One region of the Variovorax sp. SRS16 genome, then DNA from elsewhere that is predicted to be linked to it. Evidence: predicted binding sites of a transcription regulator. Region 1 holds the regulator's gene; each other region holds the start of a gene.
The links. Region 1 encodes sigma-54, which starts transcription at its own class of promoters, with help from an activator protein. Its sites were predicted from a motif close to TGGCANGNAANCTGCTTT; they were not measured.
Positions count from the first base shown of each region.

Region 1 (4,433 bases):
TCCGCTGATCGTCTACGACCAGAGCAACGACACCTTCACCGTCAATGGTTCGACGTTGCCGCCGGATGCCGGCGTGTCGGCGCCGGCATCCGGCCGGGTCAAGGCCATCCTGACGCCCAAGGCCCAACCGCCGGTGGCGCCGGCTTCCGCGGGCGCCTCCGCGCCTGCGGCCAAGCCGGCCGCACCGGCGCCGGTGGCCGCGCCGGGCACGGGGCTGCGTTCCAGCACCACGCTGGATGGAGAGCCACGCAAGTGATCGAAACCGCCGGCATGAGCGAAGCGACGGGCGCAGCGAGCAGCCGGCTCGAGGCGCGCGGCCTGCAAAAGAGCTATGGCAGCCGCAAGGTCGTCAAGGATGTCTCGCTGGGCGTGCAGAAGGGCGAGGTGGTCGGACTGCTCGGACCCAACGGCGCGGGCAAGACCACCTCCTTCTACATGATCGTCGGGCTGGTGCGCGCCGATGCCGGCGTCATCACCATCGACGGCGAGCCGATCGCGCACATGCCGATCCACCGCCGCGCCCGCATGGGCCTGAGCTACCTGCCGCAGGAAGCCTCGATCTTCCGCAAGCTCACGGTCGAGGAAAACGTGCGCGCCGTGCTCGAGCTGCAGCGCGAGCCCGACGACAAGGGCCGGCCGCTGCCGTTGAGCAAGCTGCGCATCGAAGAGCGACTGGCCGAGCTGCTGTCCGACCTGCGGGTCGACCATCTGCGCGATTCGCCGGCGCTGTCCCTGTCGGGCGGCGAGCGCCGCCGGGTCGAGATCGCGCGCGCCCTCGCCACGCAGCCGCGCTTCATCCTGCTGGACGAGCCCTTCGCCGGGATCGACCCCATCGCCGTGATCGAGATCCAGCGCATCATCAGCTTCCTGAAGGAACGCGGCATCGGCGTGCTCATCACCGATCACAACGTGCGCGAGACGCTGGGCATCTGCGATCACGCGTTCATCATCAGCGACGGGCATGTGCTGGCACAAGGCACGCCTTCGGAGATCGTCGACAACGCCGAGGTGCGGCGCGTGTACCTGGGCGAGCATTTCCGGATGTAGGGACGGCAATCCGATGAAGCAGGGTCTCTCGCTTCGAGTCTCTCAGCATCTCGCGCTCACGCCGCAGCTGCAGCAGTCGATCCGGCTGCTGCAGCTGTCCACGCTCGAGCTGAGCCAGGAAGTCGAGCAGATGCTCGACGACAACCCGTTCCTCGAACGCACCGCCGAAGAAGCGCAGCGCGAGGAGTTCGGGCTCGACGCGGCCGATGCACCGGTGCGCGACGACGATCGCCTGGCCGAGGGCGACGGCGAGCTGCCGTCCGGCCCGTCCGCGCCGCTGGCTGACGCCGGCGTCGGCAGCACGAGCACCGCGGCCGAAGCCGACGCGCCGGCCACGGCCGACAGCACGGATGGGGAGCCCGGCTGGGAAGGCGATGGCACCGTCGATGTGGCACCCGACGACAGCGAGTGGGGCGGCGACGCGCCCGCGCGCGCCAACAACCTCGGCAACGACGAGCGTGCCGATGCCACCGAACTGGCGCGCAGCCAGGAGTCGCTGCAATCTTTCCTGCACCGCCAGGCATTGGGCCTGCGGCTGGACGACAACGACCGCGCCGCGCTGCGCTTCCTGATCGAGTCGCTCAACGACGACGGCTACCTCGAGGACTCGCTGCCGGCGCTCGCCTCCGGCCTCGCGGGCGAAGACAACGACCAGTTCGACGAGCTGGTGCACCACTTCCAGGTCGCGCTCGGTCTGCTGCAGAGCCTGGAGCCAGTCGGCGTCGGCGCCCGCAGCCTCGGCGAATGCCTCACGATCCAGCTGCGCGCGCTGGCGCATGCGAACGAGGGCGACCAGGAGGCGCAGATCCGCAAGATCGCGATCGCCGTCTGCAAGCAGCCGATGGAGCTGCTCGCGCGGCGCGATTTCAAGCGCCTGGCCACGCTCACCCGCAGCAGCGAAGACACGGTGCGTGCCGCGCTGCAGGTGATCGCCAGGCTCGAGCCCAAGCCGGGGCGCCGCTTCGTCGATGTCGAGCGCAACGTCGTCGTGCCCGACGTGATCGTCACGCGCATCGGCCAAGGCACGAACGTCAAGTTCCGCGTCATGCTCAATCCCGAGGTCATGCCGCGCCTGCGCGTGCACGACATCTACGCCGGCGCGCTCAAGCAGCACAAGGGCGAGGGCAGCCAGGCGCTGTCGCAGCGCTTGCAGGAGGCGCGCTGGTTCATCAAGAACATCCAGCAGCGCTTCGACACCATCCTTCGCGTGTCCAACGCGATCGTCGAGCGGCAGAAGAGCTTCTTCGTGCATGGCGAGCTCGCGATGCGTCCGCTGGTGCTGCGCGAGATCGCCGACGAGCTCGGCCTGCACGAGTCGACCATCAGCCGCGTGACCACCGCCAAGTACATGGCGACGCCCTTTGGCACCGTCGAGCTCAAGTACTTCTTCGGCTCGGCACTCGGCACCGAGACCGGCGGCAACGCGTCGAGCACCGCGGTGCGCGCGCTGATCAAGCAGTTCGTGAGCGCCGAGGACACGAGAAAGCCGCTGTCGGACAGCCAGGTCTCCGAGATGCTCAAGGAGCAGGGCATCGAATGCGCGCGCCGGACCGTGGCCAAGTACCGCGAGGCGCTGCGCATCGCGCCGGCCAATCTGCGCAAGGCCCTCTAGGGGTTCACGCGATGAACGGCCCGGGGTTCCTGTCGCGCTGGCTGGGCCTGGGGCTGGCGGCGCTGATGATGCTGTTGGCCAGCGGCTGCGCGATGCTGCCGAGGGAGTTCGCGCACACGCCCTCGAAGGCCGTCCCGGCATCGGCCGACACCGCGCTCGGCCGCATCGCGCAGGCCTCGTCGCCGGACCCGGACCTGAGCGGCTTCCGCCTCATGCCCGGCGGCGATTTCGCGCTCAACACGCGCCTTGAACTGGCGCGCCGGGCCGAGCGCACGCTCGACGTCCAGTACTACCAGATCGAGGATGACGAGACGGGCCGCTATTTCCTGCGAACGCTGCGCGATGCAGCCGAGCGCGGCGTGCGCGTGCGCCTCTTGATGGACGACCTCTACACCTCCGGCGAGGACGAACTGCTGCTCGGCCTGGCCGCGACGCCGAACGTGGAGCTGCGGCTGTTCAATCCCTTCCCGGCCGGCCGCGGCAGCCTCGTGAAGCGCTTTACTGCCTCGCTGTTCGACTTCGACCGCGTCAACCACCGCATGCACAACAAGCTCTTCATCGCCGACGGCGCGATGGGCGTGGCCGGCGGGCGCAACATCGGCAGCCAGTATTTCACCCAGACGGCCGGCGCCAACTTCCTCGACATCGACACCTTCGTGGCCGGCGCGCTGATCCCGCGGCTGGCGAGTCTGTTCGACCAGTACTGGAACAGCGACTACGTGCGGCCGATCCAGACCGTCGTCGCGACCGGCCTTTCGCCCGACGCGTTGCGGCGCAGCTTCGACGAGAAGACCGGCCCGGCGACCACGCCGGCGCCGCGTTCCTCGGCGCCGAACGACGTGCTCGGCTACAGCCCGATCCCCGAGGACATCAAGGCCGGCAAGCTGGACCTGATCTGGAACCTTGCCGAGGCCTATGCCGATTCGCCCGACCGCGTCATCGACAAGCCCGTGACCTACGGCGGCGTGCCGCTGCTCGATGTCGACAGCGTGCGCTACAACGTGGTCGAACAGATGCGGCGTTCGCGCTCCGACGTGACACTGGTGTCACCCTACCTGATTCCGGGCAAGGCCGGGCTGGAGGTGATGCGCGAGATCCGCGGGCGCGGCGTGAAGATCAGCGTCGTCACCAACTCGCTGGCGGCCACCGACGAGCCCGTGGTCCACACCGGCTACCGGCGCTATCGGCCCGACATGCTGCGGCTCGGTGCCGAGCTGTACGAGCTCAGTTCGGCGCGCACGCGGCGCAGCGTGCGGCTGGGCCTGTTCGGTTCGCAGGTCGGTCGGCTGCACGCGAAGGCGGCTGTCTTCGACGGGCGCACGCTGTTCCTGGGCTCGATGAACTTCGACCCGCGCTCGGACACGCACAACACCGAGATCGGACTCATCATCTACAGCCCCGAGATGGCGCAGCAGCTGCTGAAGCTGATCGAGGTGCTGAAGCAGCAGGGCGCCTACCGCGTGCGCTTCACGCCCAGCAGCGAACGGCTCGAGTGGGTCAGCACCGACGGCGGCACCGAGCAGGTGCTGACGCAGGAACCCGACGCGCGCCTGTGGGACCGCGTGATGCTCGAACTGCTCGCGCCGCTGGCGCCCGAGAGTCTGTTGTAGCCCTCGGTAGGACTACTGGATATCGATGGCCTCGACCTGCACCAGCAAGTGCACCTTGTCCTCGAAGCCGAAGTTCAGTCCCCACAGGATGCCGAACTGGCTGCGCTGCACCGTGGTCTCGAAGTCGCCGCCGCACACCTGCCGGTTGATCAGCGGGCTGATGT
Region 1 covers NZ_LR594666.1:5,294,727-5,299,159, reverse strand. The annotation lists gene lptA (lipopolysaccharide transport periplasmic protein LptA) at 1-256, shown strand, start outside; gene lptB (LPS export ABC transporter ATP-binding protein) at 253-1,047, shown strand; gene E5P2_RS25580 (RNA polymerase factor sigma-54) at 1,061-2,659, shown strand; gene E5P2_RS25575 (phospholipase D family protein) at 2,671-4,269, shown strand; gene E5P2_RS25570 (YceI family protein) at 4,282-4,433, opposite strand, start outside.

Region 2 (4,433 bases), 1.2 Mb from region 1:
CAGCGCCACGATGAAGCAGAAAACGAAGGCGATCAGCATGTTGAAGAGCATGTCGTAGAAGGGATCGACCTCGGCTTCGCGACGGACGTGACGGCGGCGCATGTCAGGCTCCGGGGATGGTCTGCCCTGCCAGCCCGATGCGCTGGATGTCGGCGACCAGCTGGTCGGCATAGCGATCGAGCCGCGTGAGCTGCAAGCCGAGCAGGATGTTGCCGACCAGCCCGACCATCGTGGTGAGCAGCGCCACGCCGAGGCCTGCCGTGAGGCTGCGCAACAGGTCCTGCGATTGCGCCGGGTCGAAGCTCTGCGTGTTGCCGATGTCCAGCGCCAGGATCGAAAAGCCGATCACCTTGCCGAGCAGGCCCAGCTTGAGCTGCGCGCCGTTCACCCACCATGCCGCGGCATGGGCGCCGTGCGTGCGCTCCATCAGCAGGTCGAGTGCGGTGTCGGCATCGGTCTTGTCATGCGACAGCACGCGCCAGTAGTCGGCGGCCCAGCACGCGGCTGCCGCGCCGCGTGCGCGCGCATCGCCGAGCGCGACGCGCTGTGCCTGCAGCACGCGCGCGCGTGCGCCGCACCACAGGGTCGCGGCGGCAAACACGATCACGATGGCCAGCGTGATGCCGGTCGGATCGGAGCGCAGCAACAGCGCCCACACGCCACGCGCGCCCAGCAGCCAGGTGGCGAAGGCGAAGGCGCCGGCCAGCGCGAGCCATTCGAACCACAAGGGCTCGGGCGCCGGCACCGCACGGCGCGGGCGGCCCGCTGCCCAGCGTCTGCCCGCCGCCCTCAGGCCGGCTTCGGCGCCCATGCCGTGCACCAGCCTTCGGCGGCGACGTGTTTGCGGCCGAACATCGCGCAGCCGGCCCATGGGTCTGCGGCAGCGCCCTGCCACATCGCGCAATTCACGCACCGCTGGGTGGCCGCGTGCCTGGGGTACTTCTTCGCATCGACGTTCCTGCTGTCGTGCCTGTAGCCCAGCTGCACCGCCGTTTCGTCGGCCTCCTCGACGTGGGGCGGCGCGGCCAGCGCACCGACCGGCGTCACGGCCAGCAGGCAGATGCCGCCGACCATGCGACCGACAAGCGCTCTCCTCGTGGCCTCGACGGCCACGCCTTCCTTGCCCTTTTCCATGGCGCCTGCCCCGGTCAGTTGGAGGCGACCTTGGCGTCCGCGGCCTTGGCCGTGCGCGGCGCATTGCCGCCGGAGGGGATCTTGAAGACCCACACCATGCCGCCCTGCTCCAGGAGGTTGACCTTCTTGGCCACCTCGCCGCCCCACAGCGGCACCGCGCCGCCCCAGCCCGACACCACGCCCACGTACTGCTCGCCGCCCTGCTGCCAGGTGATGGGCGGCGCCACGACGCCGGAGCCGGTCTGGAACTCCCACACCACCTTGCCCGTCTTCGCGTCGGCGGCCTTCAGGTAGCCTTCGGGCGTGCCCCAGAACACCAGGTTGCCGCCGGTGGTCAGCACGCCGCCCCACAGCGGCGCGCCGTTCTTCACTTCCCAGGCGATCTTGCCGGTCTTCGGATCGATCGCGCGCAGCGCGCCGATGTAGTCGTCGTTGAGCGGCTTGATCGTGAAGCCGGCACCCAGGTAGGCCGCGCCCTTCTTGTAGGCGACCGGCTCGTTCCAGATGTCCATGCCCCATTCGTTGGCGGGCACGTAGAACATCTTGGTGTCGGGGCTGTAGGCCATCGGCATCTGGTTCTTGCCGCCGAGGAAGCCCGGCGCGGCGAAGACGGAGCTGCCCTTCTTGCCGTCGGCACCGGCGGTCGGATCGCCGGGCCGGTTGTCCGCGATGAAGTTGGGGCGGCCGGTCTTCAGGTCGATGCTGCTGGCCCAGGTGATTTTCTTGACGAAGGGAAACGCATTGAGCAGCTGGCCCGTGGTCGCATCGTTCACGTAGAAGAAGCCGTTGCGATCCGCCTTGCCGCCGACGCGCTTGCCGTCCATGTCGAAGGTGACGAACTCGTTGACGCCGTCGAAGTCCCAGCTGTCGTTGGGCGTGCCCTGGTAGTGCCACTTGATCTGGCCCGTCTTCACGTCGATCGCCACGGTGGAGCACGAATAGAGGTTGTCGCCCTGGCGCAGATGGCTGTTCCACGGCGCCGGATTGCCGGTGCCGAAGTAGGCCAGGCCGGTCTTCGGATCGAAGGTGCCGCCGAGCCAGGTGGCCGCTCCGCCCGTCTTCCAGAGATCGCCGGGCCAGCTCTTGTTGGCGGTGCCCGAGATGCCGTTCTCCTTCTTGTTGCCGTCCTTGTCGTAGGTGTAGCCCATGTGGCCTTCGACCGTGGGCCGTGTCCACAGCAGCTTGCCCGTCTTGGGGTCGCGTGCCTCGACGCGGCCGACCACGCCGAACTCGCCGCCGGACACGCCGGTCAGCATCACGCCGTTGGCGATGATCGGCGCGGCCGTGGCCGAGTAGCCTGCCGCGTAGTCGTCGATCTTTTCCTTCCAGACCACGTCGCCGGTGTTCTGGTCGAGCGCCACGAGCTGGGCGTCGAGCGTGGCGAAGATCACCAGGTTGTCGTACAGCGCCGCGCCGCGGTTGACCACGTCGCAGCACGGCATGATGCCTTCGGGCAGACGATGCTCGTACTTCCACAGCTTCTTGCCGGTGGTGGCATCGAGCGCGAAGATGCGCGAGTACGACGCGGTGACGAACATCTTGCCGTTGCTGATGACGGGCTGCGACTCCTGCCCGCGCTGCTTCTCGCCGCCGAACGAGAAGGCCCACACCGGCGCCAGCCTGGCGACCGTGGCGGTGTTGACCTGCTTCAGCGGCGAATAGCGCTGCCCCTGGGTATTGACGCCCCAGGTCAGGATGTTGCCGCTGGCCGTGGCCTCGGACTGGATCATCTTGTCCGTGACCTGTGCGTCGGCCGCAGCCGCCGCCAGGCCGATGGAAATAAGAGCGGTCAAGAGCTTCAATTGCATGGTGTCTCCTCGTGGATGGATATCGCGGTTCGGACGCGCCCCTGTGAGCACGCCCATCACCATGCAGAGGGGCAATGTCCGTGCCACGCGCCGAAGCCGCTGCCGGCAACCGCGTTGTGGCAATAGCGGGCATGTGTCGCGCGATGGCGTGCGGGTTTTCCCGTTGGACTGCTACAAGGTTGAACAGCAGGCGCGGCGGCGATCGTGGCATCTCGCCACAGTGACAATCGGCGGGCGATCCCTACCCCGCGAGGTCTCACCCATGCCCCCTTCGATCACCGCCCCTTTCGGCGCCTGGCCATCGCCCATCACGTCCGAGCGGGTGGCGACGGCCCAGACCACGCTGATCGACGTGCTCCTCCACGAGGGCGTCGTCTACTGGATCGAAGGCAGGCCGCTGGAGGCCGGCCGCCATGTGCTGGTTCGCCTGGGTGACGACGGCGCGGGCGTCGATGTCACGCCACGGCCTTTTTCCGCCCGCACGCGGGTGCACGAATACGGCGGCGGCGCCGTCTCGCTGGCGGCCGGTGCGGTGTACTTTTCGAACTTCGCCGATCAACGTCTTTACCGGCTCGACGGCTCGGGCGTGCCGACACCATTGACCCTGGCGCCGGCGTCGAACGATGCCGTGCTGCGCTACGCCGATGGGCAGATCGACGCCGCGCGCCTTCTCTGGATCGGCATCCGCGAGGACCATCGGACGCCTGGCGCCGAGGCCGCCAACACCCTCGTCGCGCTGGGCCTGGGTCCGGCCGGCGGCGAATCGGTGCTCGTGCAAGGAAGCGACTTCTATGCCTCCCCTCGGCTGAGCCCGGATGGCCGGCTGCTTGCGTGGCTGGCCTGGGACCATCCCGACATGCCATGGACCGCCACCCAACTGTGGGTCGGCGAGTTCGACGGCGCGGCGGTCACGAATGCGGTCATGGTGGCGGGCGGCCCAGGCGAATCGGTGTTCCAGCCGGAGTGGTCGCCCGATGGCCTGCTCCACTATGTCTCGGACCGTTCGGGCTGGTGGAACATCTATCGGCGCGAAGCGAGCGGCACCGCCGTCAACCTGTGTCCCAGGACCGCGGAGTTCGGCCGGGCTCAATGGGGTTTCGGCATGTCGACGTATGCGTTCGTGTCGGCGCACCAACTGGTGTGCACGTACACCGAGGACGGCAGCGGCAAGCTCGCACTGCTGGACCTGCATGGCGGCGCGCTGACGCCGTTCGATCTGCCGTTCACGGAGTTTTCCTCGGTGAGGGCGAGTGCCGGCACGATCGCGTTCAAGGCCGGCAGCCCCACCGTGGCAGGCGCGGTCGTCGTTCTGGATGCGGCGTCGGGGCATGCTGCGATCGTCCGGAACACCACGGCCATGGCCGACGACCCGACCCTGCGCGAATACATCTCGACGCCCCGGTTGATCGAGTTCCCCACATCGCCGGGCGAAACCGCCTTCGCGCTGTTCTATCCGCCGGCCAACGCCGACTGCCAAGGCCCGCCGGGATC
Region 2 covers NZ_LR594666.1:4,064,439-4,068,871, forward strand. The annotation lists gene E5P2_RS19730 (hypothetical protein) at 1-102, opposite strand, end outside; gene E5P2_RS19735 (MotA/TolQ/ExbB proton channel family protein) at 104-811, opposite strand; gene E5P2_RS19740 (high-potential iron-sulfur protein) at 790-1,134, opposite strand; gene E5P2_RS19745 (PQQ-dependent methanol/ethanol family dehydrogenase) at 1,149-2,942, opposite strand; gene E5P2_RS19750 (dipeptidyl-peptidase 5) at 3,205-4,433, shown strand, end outside.
Region 2: the regulator sigma-54 is predicted to act here: its motif matches at 3,011-3,028, upstream of E5P2_RS19745 (PQQ-dependent methanol/ethanol family dehydrogenase).

Region 3 (4,433 bases), 3.7 Mb from region 1:
ACGAATCGCACGGCCCGCGCACGCTGGGCGGCCACAACTTCGGCGTGCTGCTGCCCTGGTGGGACATCCTGTTTCGCACCGGGAATTTCGAGGATCGCTACGAGGCGACCGGCATTCGCGACCAGATCGAACCCGATGCACAGGGCCGCGTGCGCGACTACGGGCGCGGCTTCTGGGCGCAGCAGTGGCTGGGGCTGCGGCGGCTGGTCAATCGGGGCTGAACGGCGCCATCACGCCGACCACTCTGCTTCACACGCAGGCGTTATCCTCGGCGTCGATGCGTCTCCTCCTCGATTCTTTCTGGCGTTCGGTGGCCTACTGCATGCACCCGCGGGTGGTCGTGCTCTCGCTGCTGCCGCTGGCGATCATGGCGATCCTGACGGCGATCTTCGGCTATTTCTATTGGGATGCGGCGGTGAGCTGGACGCGCGGCGCGCTGGATGCGTGGCCCCTGCTGTCGAGCTTCTGGGGCTGGATGGGACGCCTGTTCTCGGGCAACGTGACGGCCGCACTCGCCCCATTGGTGGTGGTGGTCGCGGCCACGCCGGTGCTGGTGGTGGTGGCACTGCTGGTGGTCGCCGGGTTCATGGCGCCGGCCTTGACGCGCCTGGTGGCCGAACGGCGCTTCCCGACCCTGGAACAGAAGCGGGGCGCGTCCTTCATCGGCGCCGTCGCCCGATCGCTCGGCCTCACGGTGCTGGCGCTGCTCGCCCTGGTCGTGTCGATGCCGCTCTGGCTCATCCCGCCGCTGGTGCTGGTCCTTCCGCCACTGATCTGGGGTTGGCTGACCTACCGCGTGATGAGCTTCGATGCGCTGTCCGGCCACGCGAGCCCGGAGGAGCGCGACGTGCTCCTGCGGGTGCATCGGCTGCCGCTGCTGGGCATCGGCGTGCTGTGCGGCTATCTGGGCGCGGCGCCCAGCATCGTCTGGGCGTCGGGGCTGCTGTTCGCCGCGGCTTTCTTCGTCCTCGTGCCGCTCGCGATCTGGATCTACACGCTCGTGTTCGCATTCTCGGCGCTCTGGTTCGGGCACTATTGCCTCGACGCGCTGGCGCAACTGCGGGCGCAGCGCGCGGCCGCAGCCGTTTCAACTTCTGCGGTCGAGCTGGCGGATGCCCGCGCGACCGCCACTCAATGGGGCGCGCCATGACCCGTGCATTCGGTCTGATCGTCGTCGGCGACGAAATCCTCTCCGGCAAGCGTGCCGACAAGCACATGCCCAAGGTGATCGAACTGCTCGCCGCGCGCGGCCTCGAGCTGGCCTGGGCCGAATACGTCGGCGACGTGCCCACACGCATCACGGCCGCGCTGGAGCGGGCCTTCGCGTCGGGCGACATCGTGTTTTCCACCGGTGGCATCGGCGCCACCCCGGACGACCACACCCGCCAGTGCGCCGCCAAGGCGCTGCGGGTTCCGCTGGCCCTGCATCCCGAAGCCGAGCTGCTGATTCGCGAGCGCATGCAGGACACGGCACGCGAGCAAGGCACCGCCTACGAGGCGAACCGTCCGGACAACATCCATCGCCTCAACATGGGCGTGTTTCCGCAGGGCGCGACGATCATCCGCAACCCCTACAACAAGATTCCGGGCTTCAGCGTCGGGCATGTGCATTTCGTGCCGGGCTTTCCGGTCATGGCCTGGCCGATGATCGAATCGGTGCTCGACACGCAGTACACCGAGCTCTTCGCGCGCGGCCTGGCGGTCGAAAAATCCGTGATCGTCTATGGCGCCATGGAGGCGGCGCTGACGCCGCTCATGGAAGCCGTCGAGCATGCGCATCCGGGCATCAAGGTGTTCAGCCTGCCGAGCGTGGACCATGCCGTGCACGGCCGCCACATCGAGCTCGGCGTCAAGGGCCCGGCCGATCGCATCGAGTCCGCCTATGCGGCGCTGATCGAGGGACTGCACGGCTTTAAGGCAAAGCTTGGCCCCGAATTGGTGCGCTAACTTGGTGCGCACCATTTTGGCTGCAAAATGCCGACTGACGGCCGCCCCGGGGGTGCCCAGCGCGTGTTCCGCGCGCGCCCGCAATGGCATAGAAACTGCATTCCCGATTCCGTACTTCCAACCACTATCCAAACCAGGAGAAACCTGATGGCAAAGACCGTCGCCGATGTACTCAAACTCGTGAAGGAAAACGAGGTCAAGTTCGTCGACTTCCGATTCACCGACACCCGCGGCAAGGAGCAGCACGTGACCGTGCCGGTCTCGGCGTTCGACGAAGGCAAGTTCACCGACGGCCATGCCTTCGACGGCTCGTCGATCGCCGGATGGAAGGGCATCGAAGCCTCGGACATGCAGCTCATGCCCGACCCCAACACGGCCAACATCGATCCCTTCTTCGAAGAGACCACGCTGATCCTGACCTGCGACGTGGTCGATCCGTCGGACGGCAAGCCCTACGAGCGCGACCCGCGTTCCCTGGCCAAGCGCGCCGAGGCGTACATGAAGGCATCCGGCCTGGGCGACACCGCGTTCTTCGGTCCGGAGCCCGAATTCTTCGTGTTCGACGGCGTGCGCTGGCAGAACGACATGTCCGGCTGCTTCGTCAAGATCGAATCCGAGGAAGCCTCGTGGAACACCGGCAAGGAGTTCGAGCACGGCAACACCGGTCACCGTCCCGCCACCAAGGGCGGCTACTTCCCGGTGCCGCCGGTCGACAGCTTCCAGGACATGCGCTCCGAGATGTGCCTGGTGCTCGAATCGCTGGGCATCCCGGTCGAAGTGCACCACCACGAAGTGGCCAACGCGGGCCAGATGGAACTCGGCACCAAGTTCAGCACGCTGATCCAGCGCGCCGACTGGATCCAGCTGCAGAAGTACGTGATCCACAACGTGGCCCACGCCTACGGCAAGACTGCGACCTTCATGCCCAAGCCGATCGTCGGCGACAACGGCTCCGGCATGCACGTGCACCAGTCGGTCTGGAAGGACGGCAAGAACCTGTTCGCCGGCGACGGCTACGCGGGCCTGAGCGATTTCGCGCTGCACTACATCGGCGGCATCATCAAGCATGCCCGTGCGCTGAACGCCATCACGAACCCCGGCACCAACAGCTACAAGCGCCTGGTGCCCGGCTTCGAGGCGCCGGTGAAGCTGGCCTACTCGGCCAAGAACCGTTCCGCGTCGATCCGCATTCCGTTCGTCGCGAACCCGAAGGGCCGTCGCGTCGAAGCGCGCTTCCCCGATCCGCTGATGAACCCGTACCTGGGCTTCGCGGCCCTGTTGATGGCCGGTCTCGACGGCGTCGAGAACAAGATCCATCCGGGCGAAGCGGCCAGCAAGGACCTCTACCACCTGCCGCCGGAAGAAGACGCGCTGATCCCGACCGTGTGCCACAGCCTCGACCAGGCGCTGGAGTATCTCGACAAGGACCGTGCCTTCCTGACCAAGGGCGGCGTGTTCACCGATGCTTACATCGATGCCTACATCGATCTCAAGATGCAGGAAGTCACCCGCTTCCGGATGGCGACGCACCCGGTCGAGTTCGACATGTACTACTCCTTGTAACGTTGCTCGCCCCCGGGCTTCGCGCGCGATTGCGTTAAAAAGGACGGCACTGCCGTCCTTTTTCTTTGGTCGGGAACCTCGGCGTGCTTGCTGCTTCGAATTGCAACGAGAATGCCGATTTGCCGTGCTACCCAGATCCATGACCATGAAGACACTTCCCGCTTTCCTGCTGGCCGCCTTCGCGGCAGCCGGCGTGCACGTTCAGGCCCAGGCACAGGAGCGTGTCTGGCGCTGCGGCAACGAATACACCAACAACGCGACCGTCGCCCAGCAGCGCGGCTGCAAGGTGATGGAAGGCGGCAACGTCACCGTGGTGCAGGGCACCCGTCCCGCGGCCGCTGCGGCGTCCGGGGGTGGTACGGTTCGGGCGCCGGCCGGCAGTCCCCGGGTCGACAGCGCCGACCAGCGTGCGCGCGACGGCGAGGCCCGTTCGGTGCTGCAGTCCGAACTCAAGAAGGCGGAAGACCGCCAGGCTCAGCTTCAGAAAGACTACAACAATGGCGAGCCCGAAAAGCAGGGCAGCGAGAGCAAGAACTACCAGAAGTATCTCGACCGCGTGGCCGACATGAAGGCCGAGATCGCGCGCAACGAGAGCGACATCGCGGGCATCCGCCGCGAGCTCGGTCGCCTGCCGCCGCAGCCGTCCAGTCCCTGAATGGCACTGTCTTCTTCGGCATTGCACTTGCCGGCCATTCGCCCGACGGCGGCCTGAGCGCATGGCCTTCGGCAAGCCCGCGGGCGCCGGCAAGCGCTTCCAGTCCTTCGATCTGCTGTCCACGCTGATTGCGGTGGTCCGCATGGACGGCTCCGTGCTGTTCGCCAACTCGGGCCTCGAGGATGCGCTCGGCACCTCCCGCCGAACGCTCGAGGGCTCGCAGTTCGGCGCCTGCTTCCACGAGCCGCACGTGCTGCGCACCGCCATC
Region 3 covers NZ_LR594666.1:1,604,799-1,609,231, forward strand. The annotation lists gene E5P2_RS07740 (sterol desaturase family protein) at 1-221, shown strand, start outside; gene E5P2_RS07745 (EI24 domain-containing protein) at 278-1,150, shown strand; gene E5P2_RS07750 (competence/damage-inducible protein A) at 1,147-1,947, shown strand; gene glnA (type I glutamate--ammonia ligase) at 2,095-3,510, shown strand; gene E5P2_RS07760 (hypothetical protein) at 3,656-4,165, shown strand; gene glnL (nitrogen regulation protein NR(II)) at 4,227-4,433, shown strand, end outside.
Region 3: the regulator sigma-54 is predicted to act here: its motif matches at 2,032-2,049, upstream of glnA (type I glutamate--ammonia ligase).

Region 4 (4,433 bases), 1.9 Mb from region 1:
CACGCCGGTCAGCATGTAGGGCAGCACGGCGGGAAACAGGATGCGCGTGAGGATCTTCCATTCGGAAAGATTCAGCACGCGGGCGACGTTCATGTAGTCGCCGGGCACGCGCTGCACGCCGACGGCCGTGTTGATGATCATCGGCCAGATCGAGCAGATGAAGAGGGTCCAGATGGCCGCGGGATTCGCGCCCTTGAAGACCAGCAGGCCGATCGGCAGCCAGGCCAGCGGCGAGACCGGCCGCAGCAGGCTGATGAGCGGATTGAACATGCGCCCGAGAAAGTCGAAGCGCCCGATCGCGAAGCCGGCCGGGATGCCGACCGCCGCCGCCAGGCCGAAGCCGAGCGCCACACGCCGCAATGACGAGAGCACGTTCCAGCCCACGCCCTGGTCGTTGGGTCCGTTGCTGTAGAACGGATCGCTGAACACGACCAGCGCTTCCTTCCAGGTCTGCAGCGGCGACGGGAAGCCGTTGCTGCTCTTCATCGCCACCAGTTCCCAGACCAGGACCAGCAGCGCGAAGCCGAGCAGCGGCGGCAGCACGCGCTGCCACAGCAGGTTGAAGTCGCGCGGTGTGCGCGCCACGGTTTCGTTCGCGGCCTGCTGCGGCGCGGCGGACATCATCGGGCGCACCGGCACGGCGCTCTTGGCCGCGACCGGCCTGGGCTGGCCGGCATCGAGGGGCGGGGCATGGAAGACGGCACTGACCATGGCGGGCTCCTCAGGCATGGACCTTGAATGAATCGGCGTACTTCTTCGGATCCTTGCCGTCCCACACCACGCCGTCGAACAGCTTGCTGGTGCGCAGCGGATCCTTCGGCACGCCGACCTTCATCGCGCCGGCGACCTCCTTGTAGAGGTCGATCTGGTTGATCTGCCTGGCCACCGCGAGGTAGTCCGGGTGCTCCTTCAGGAGGCCCCAGCGCTTGTGCTGGGTCAGGAACCACATGCCGTCGGACAGGTACGGAAAGTTGACCGCGCCGTCGTCGAAGAACTTCATGTGGTTGGGGTCGTCCCAGGTCTTGCCCATGCCGTTGTCGTAGCGCCCGAGGATGCGCTGGTTGATCGCATCGACGCTGGTGTTGATGTACGACTTCTCGGCCACCACGTCGGCCATCCTGTTCTTGTTCTGCAGGTTGGCGTCGATCCACCTGCCGGCTTCGAGCACGGCCATCATCACGGCTCGGCAGGTGTTCGGGTTGGCCTTGACGAACTCGGCGCGCGTGCCGAGCACCTTCTCGGGATGGTCCTTCCAGATGTCCTGCGTGGTGATCGCGGTGACGCCGATCCTGTCCATGATGGCGCGCTGGCCCCAGGGCTCGCCGACGCAGAAGCCGTCCATGTTGCCGACGCGCATGTTGGCCACCATCTGCGGCGGCGGCACGACGATCACCTTGGCGTCCTTCACCGGGCTGATGTCGGCCGTGGCCAGCCAGTAGTTGAGCCACATCGTGTGGGTGCTGGTCGGGAAGGTGCCGGCGAAGGTGTATTCGCGCTTGTCCTTCGCCATCACCCTGGCCAGCGACGGCGCATCGACCGCGCCCTTGTCGGCCAGCGCCTTCGAGAGCGTGATCGCCTGGCCGTTGCGGTTCAGGCCCATCAGCACGGCCATGTCCTTCTTCGGCCCGCCCACGCCCACGTGCACGCCGTAGACGAGGCCGTAGAGCACATGCGACATGTCGAGCTCGCCATTGACCAGCTTGTCGCGCACGCCGGCCCAGCTGGCTTCCTTGCTGGGCACGATCTTGACGCCGTACTTCCTGTCGAAGCCCAGCACGGAGGCCATCACGACGCTGGCGCAGTCGGTCAGCGGGATGAAGCCGATCTTCACCTCTTCCTTCTCGGGCTTGTCCGAGCCCTGGGCCCAGACGGCTGCGCGCAGCGCGGGGTCGAGGCCGGCGACGCCCGCGGCCGCAGCTTGCAGGATGCGGCGGCGGCTCAGTGCGGGTTTCAACGAATCGGTCATGGGACGAACTCCGAAAAGGAAAGGGACACATCACGAAAGCGCAAAACGAAAAGGCGTCCTCATCACGCCGGGGCTCGCTCGATGACGAGCCCTTGCGGGATGGGGACGCCTTTGTCCGGTCGATGGGCCGCACCCGTCGTTGGATGCCGCCTGTCTGAAGACCTTCGTCGGTCTATGGCTCTCGGGATTGCAAGCTGCGTGCCAGCCGAAGCGCACGTTCGTGCACCATTTCAGTCATTCCAGGTATTCGGCCATTGAAAGTACGGACTCCGCCACTTCGACCAGCCGACGGCCCTGGTTCATCGCGGTCCGGCGCAGCATCTTGTGCGCCTCTTCCTCGCTCAGGCGGCGGTGCGCCATCAGCAGTCCCTTGGCGCGCTCGACCAGCTTGCGCTCGTTGAGGGCGGCGCGCACGGTGTCGAGCTCGTCGCTCATCGCCTGCAGCCGATGCGATTGCTCCTGCACGATCTCGAGGATCGAGCGTTCGAGCTGCCGCCCGTAGACGGTCGTGCCCGCCGACGGCGGCGACGCGGCCGCATCGCCGAAGAACAGGTCGGCCGGCGCATCCGCGTCGCCCACCAGCCGGGCCAGCAGCGCCTCGTGCACCTGCAGGTCCGCGCGCGCCTGCGCGGTCTTCTGCGCGCACAGCTGCCGCAGGTCGGCGGCCAGGCGGTCTTCGACATCCTTCATCGCATCGATGCGGTGCGTCGAGCAGTCGAACCAGGCCTGGCTCAGGCCCGTGTCGAGCGCCACGCCCGCGGGCGCCGCGCAGGCGATGCGGCGAAAGCGCTCCAGCTCGGCGAACTGCAGGGCAGGCCGGTCGGTGGGCCGGAGTTCGCCCGGGTGCGAAGCCGTGAACTCGGCGAAAACCTGGAAGCAGCGTTCCTGCGACTCGATCAGGTGCAGCCAGTGCTGCTGCCGCGCGCTGTCGTTGTGGCCCGAGGCGAAGGCCGCGGCGCCGCAGGCGCGTTCCTGGCCCGCGAATTCCTTGCCCTGCATGAAGTTGAACATCGCGACCAGCAGGCGCGAGATCTCCGGCGAGGTCGCGCCGTCGGCCGCCTCGAACACGACCGCGAGCAGCCCGGCGATCAGCTTGACGAAAGCCGCGGTGGCCTGCGCGGCATCGATCTCCGTCGCACCGATGCGGCCGCGCAGCGCGGGCAGGGCGTCCAAGCCGGGCAGCACCCAGGCGATGCGGCTGAAGAGGCGGGCGCCGTTGCCGATGCGGCCGGCGTCCGTTTCGAGCCGATCGAAACCGGTGCGCACCGCCCGCTCCATCCGCACGCATTCGACGACTTGCGCACTGCGTTGGACCGCGAAGCCCTGGCCGCGCGAACCCAGCAGCAGGTTCGACAGCCCGCGCTCGCGTTGCAGCGCATGGACCAGCCGGCCGATGGCGCCGACCAGTTCGCTGGTGCGTGCGAGCTGCTCCAGCGCGTCGATCTCGCAGCGCAGCGCGGCCATCAGGAAATTCGGGCCGGATTTCATCGTCGGGCGCTGCAGGGGCGCGGATCGCGGGTCCGGGAGGAGGGCATAGGGGCATGGAGCAACATTCGTGCCCCGAAAACGGGCGCCCCCTACACTCGCCGCATGCTCGTTCTGGGAATCGAATCGTCGTGCGACGAAACCGGCGTGGCCCTGGTGGAAGCCGGTGCCAGCGGCCTGCCGCGTCTGGCCGCGCACGCGCTGCACAGCCAGATCGCCATGCACCAGGCCTATGGCGGCGTGGTGCCTGAACTGGCCAGCCGCGACCACATCCGCCGCGTGCTGCCGCTCGCGCAGGCGGTGTTCGACGAAGCCGGCCGAACGCTGGCCGAGGTCGACGTGGTCGCGTACACGCGCGGGCCGGGCCTGGCGGGCGCGCTGCTGGTGGGCGCCGGCGTGGCCTGCGCGCTGGGTGCTGCACTGGGCCGGCCGGTGCTCGGCGTGCATCACCTCGAAGGGCATCTGCTGTCGCCGTTCCTGAGCGCGGATCCGCCCGAATTTCCCTTCGTCGCACTGCTGGTGTCGGGCGGGCACACGCAACTGATGCGCGTCGATGGCGTGGGCCGCTACATGCTGCTCGGCGAAAGCATCGACGACGCGGCCGGCGAAGCCTTCGACAAGAGCGCGAAGCTGATGGGCCTGCCTTATCCCGGCGGCCCGTGGCTGGCCAAGCTGGCGGAGCAGGGCGACGCCACGGCGTTCAAGCTGCCACGGCCGCTGCTGCACAGCGGCGACCTCGACTTTTCCTTCGCCGGCCTGAAGACGGCCGTGCTCACGCAGGCGAAGAAGCTCGGCAGCGAGCTCGAAGCCCGCAAGGCCGATCTCGCCGCATCGACGCAGGCCGCCATCGTGGAGGTGTTACTGAAGAAGTCGCTGGCCGCGCTCGAAGAGACCGGCCTGGGACGGCTGGTGGTGGCCGGCGGCGTGGGTGCGAATCGCGCGCTGCGGGAGCAATTGAACAGCGCCTGCGCGGCGCGTGGCG
Region 4 covers NZ_LR594666.1:3,366,476-3,370,908, reverse strand. The annotation lists gene ntrB (nitrate ABC transporter permease) at 1-711, opposite strand, end outside; gene E5P2_RS16285 (CmpA/NrtA family ABC transporter substrate-binding protein) at 722-1,966, opposite strand; gene E5P2_RS16280 (nitrate regulatory protein) at 2,201-3,454, opposite strand; gene tsaD (tRNA (adenosine(37)-N6)-threonylcarbamoyltransferase complex transferase subunit TsaD) at 3,557-4,433, shown strand, end outside.
Region 4: the regulator sigma-54 is predicted to act here: its motif matches at 2,153-2,170, upstream of E5P2_RS16285 (CmpA/NrtA family ABC transporter substrate-binding protein).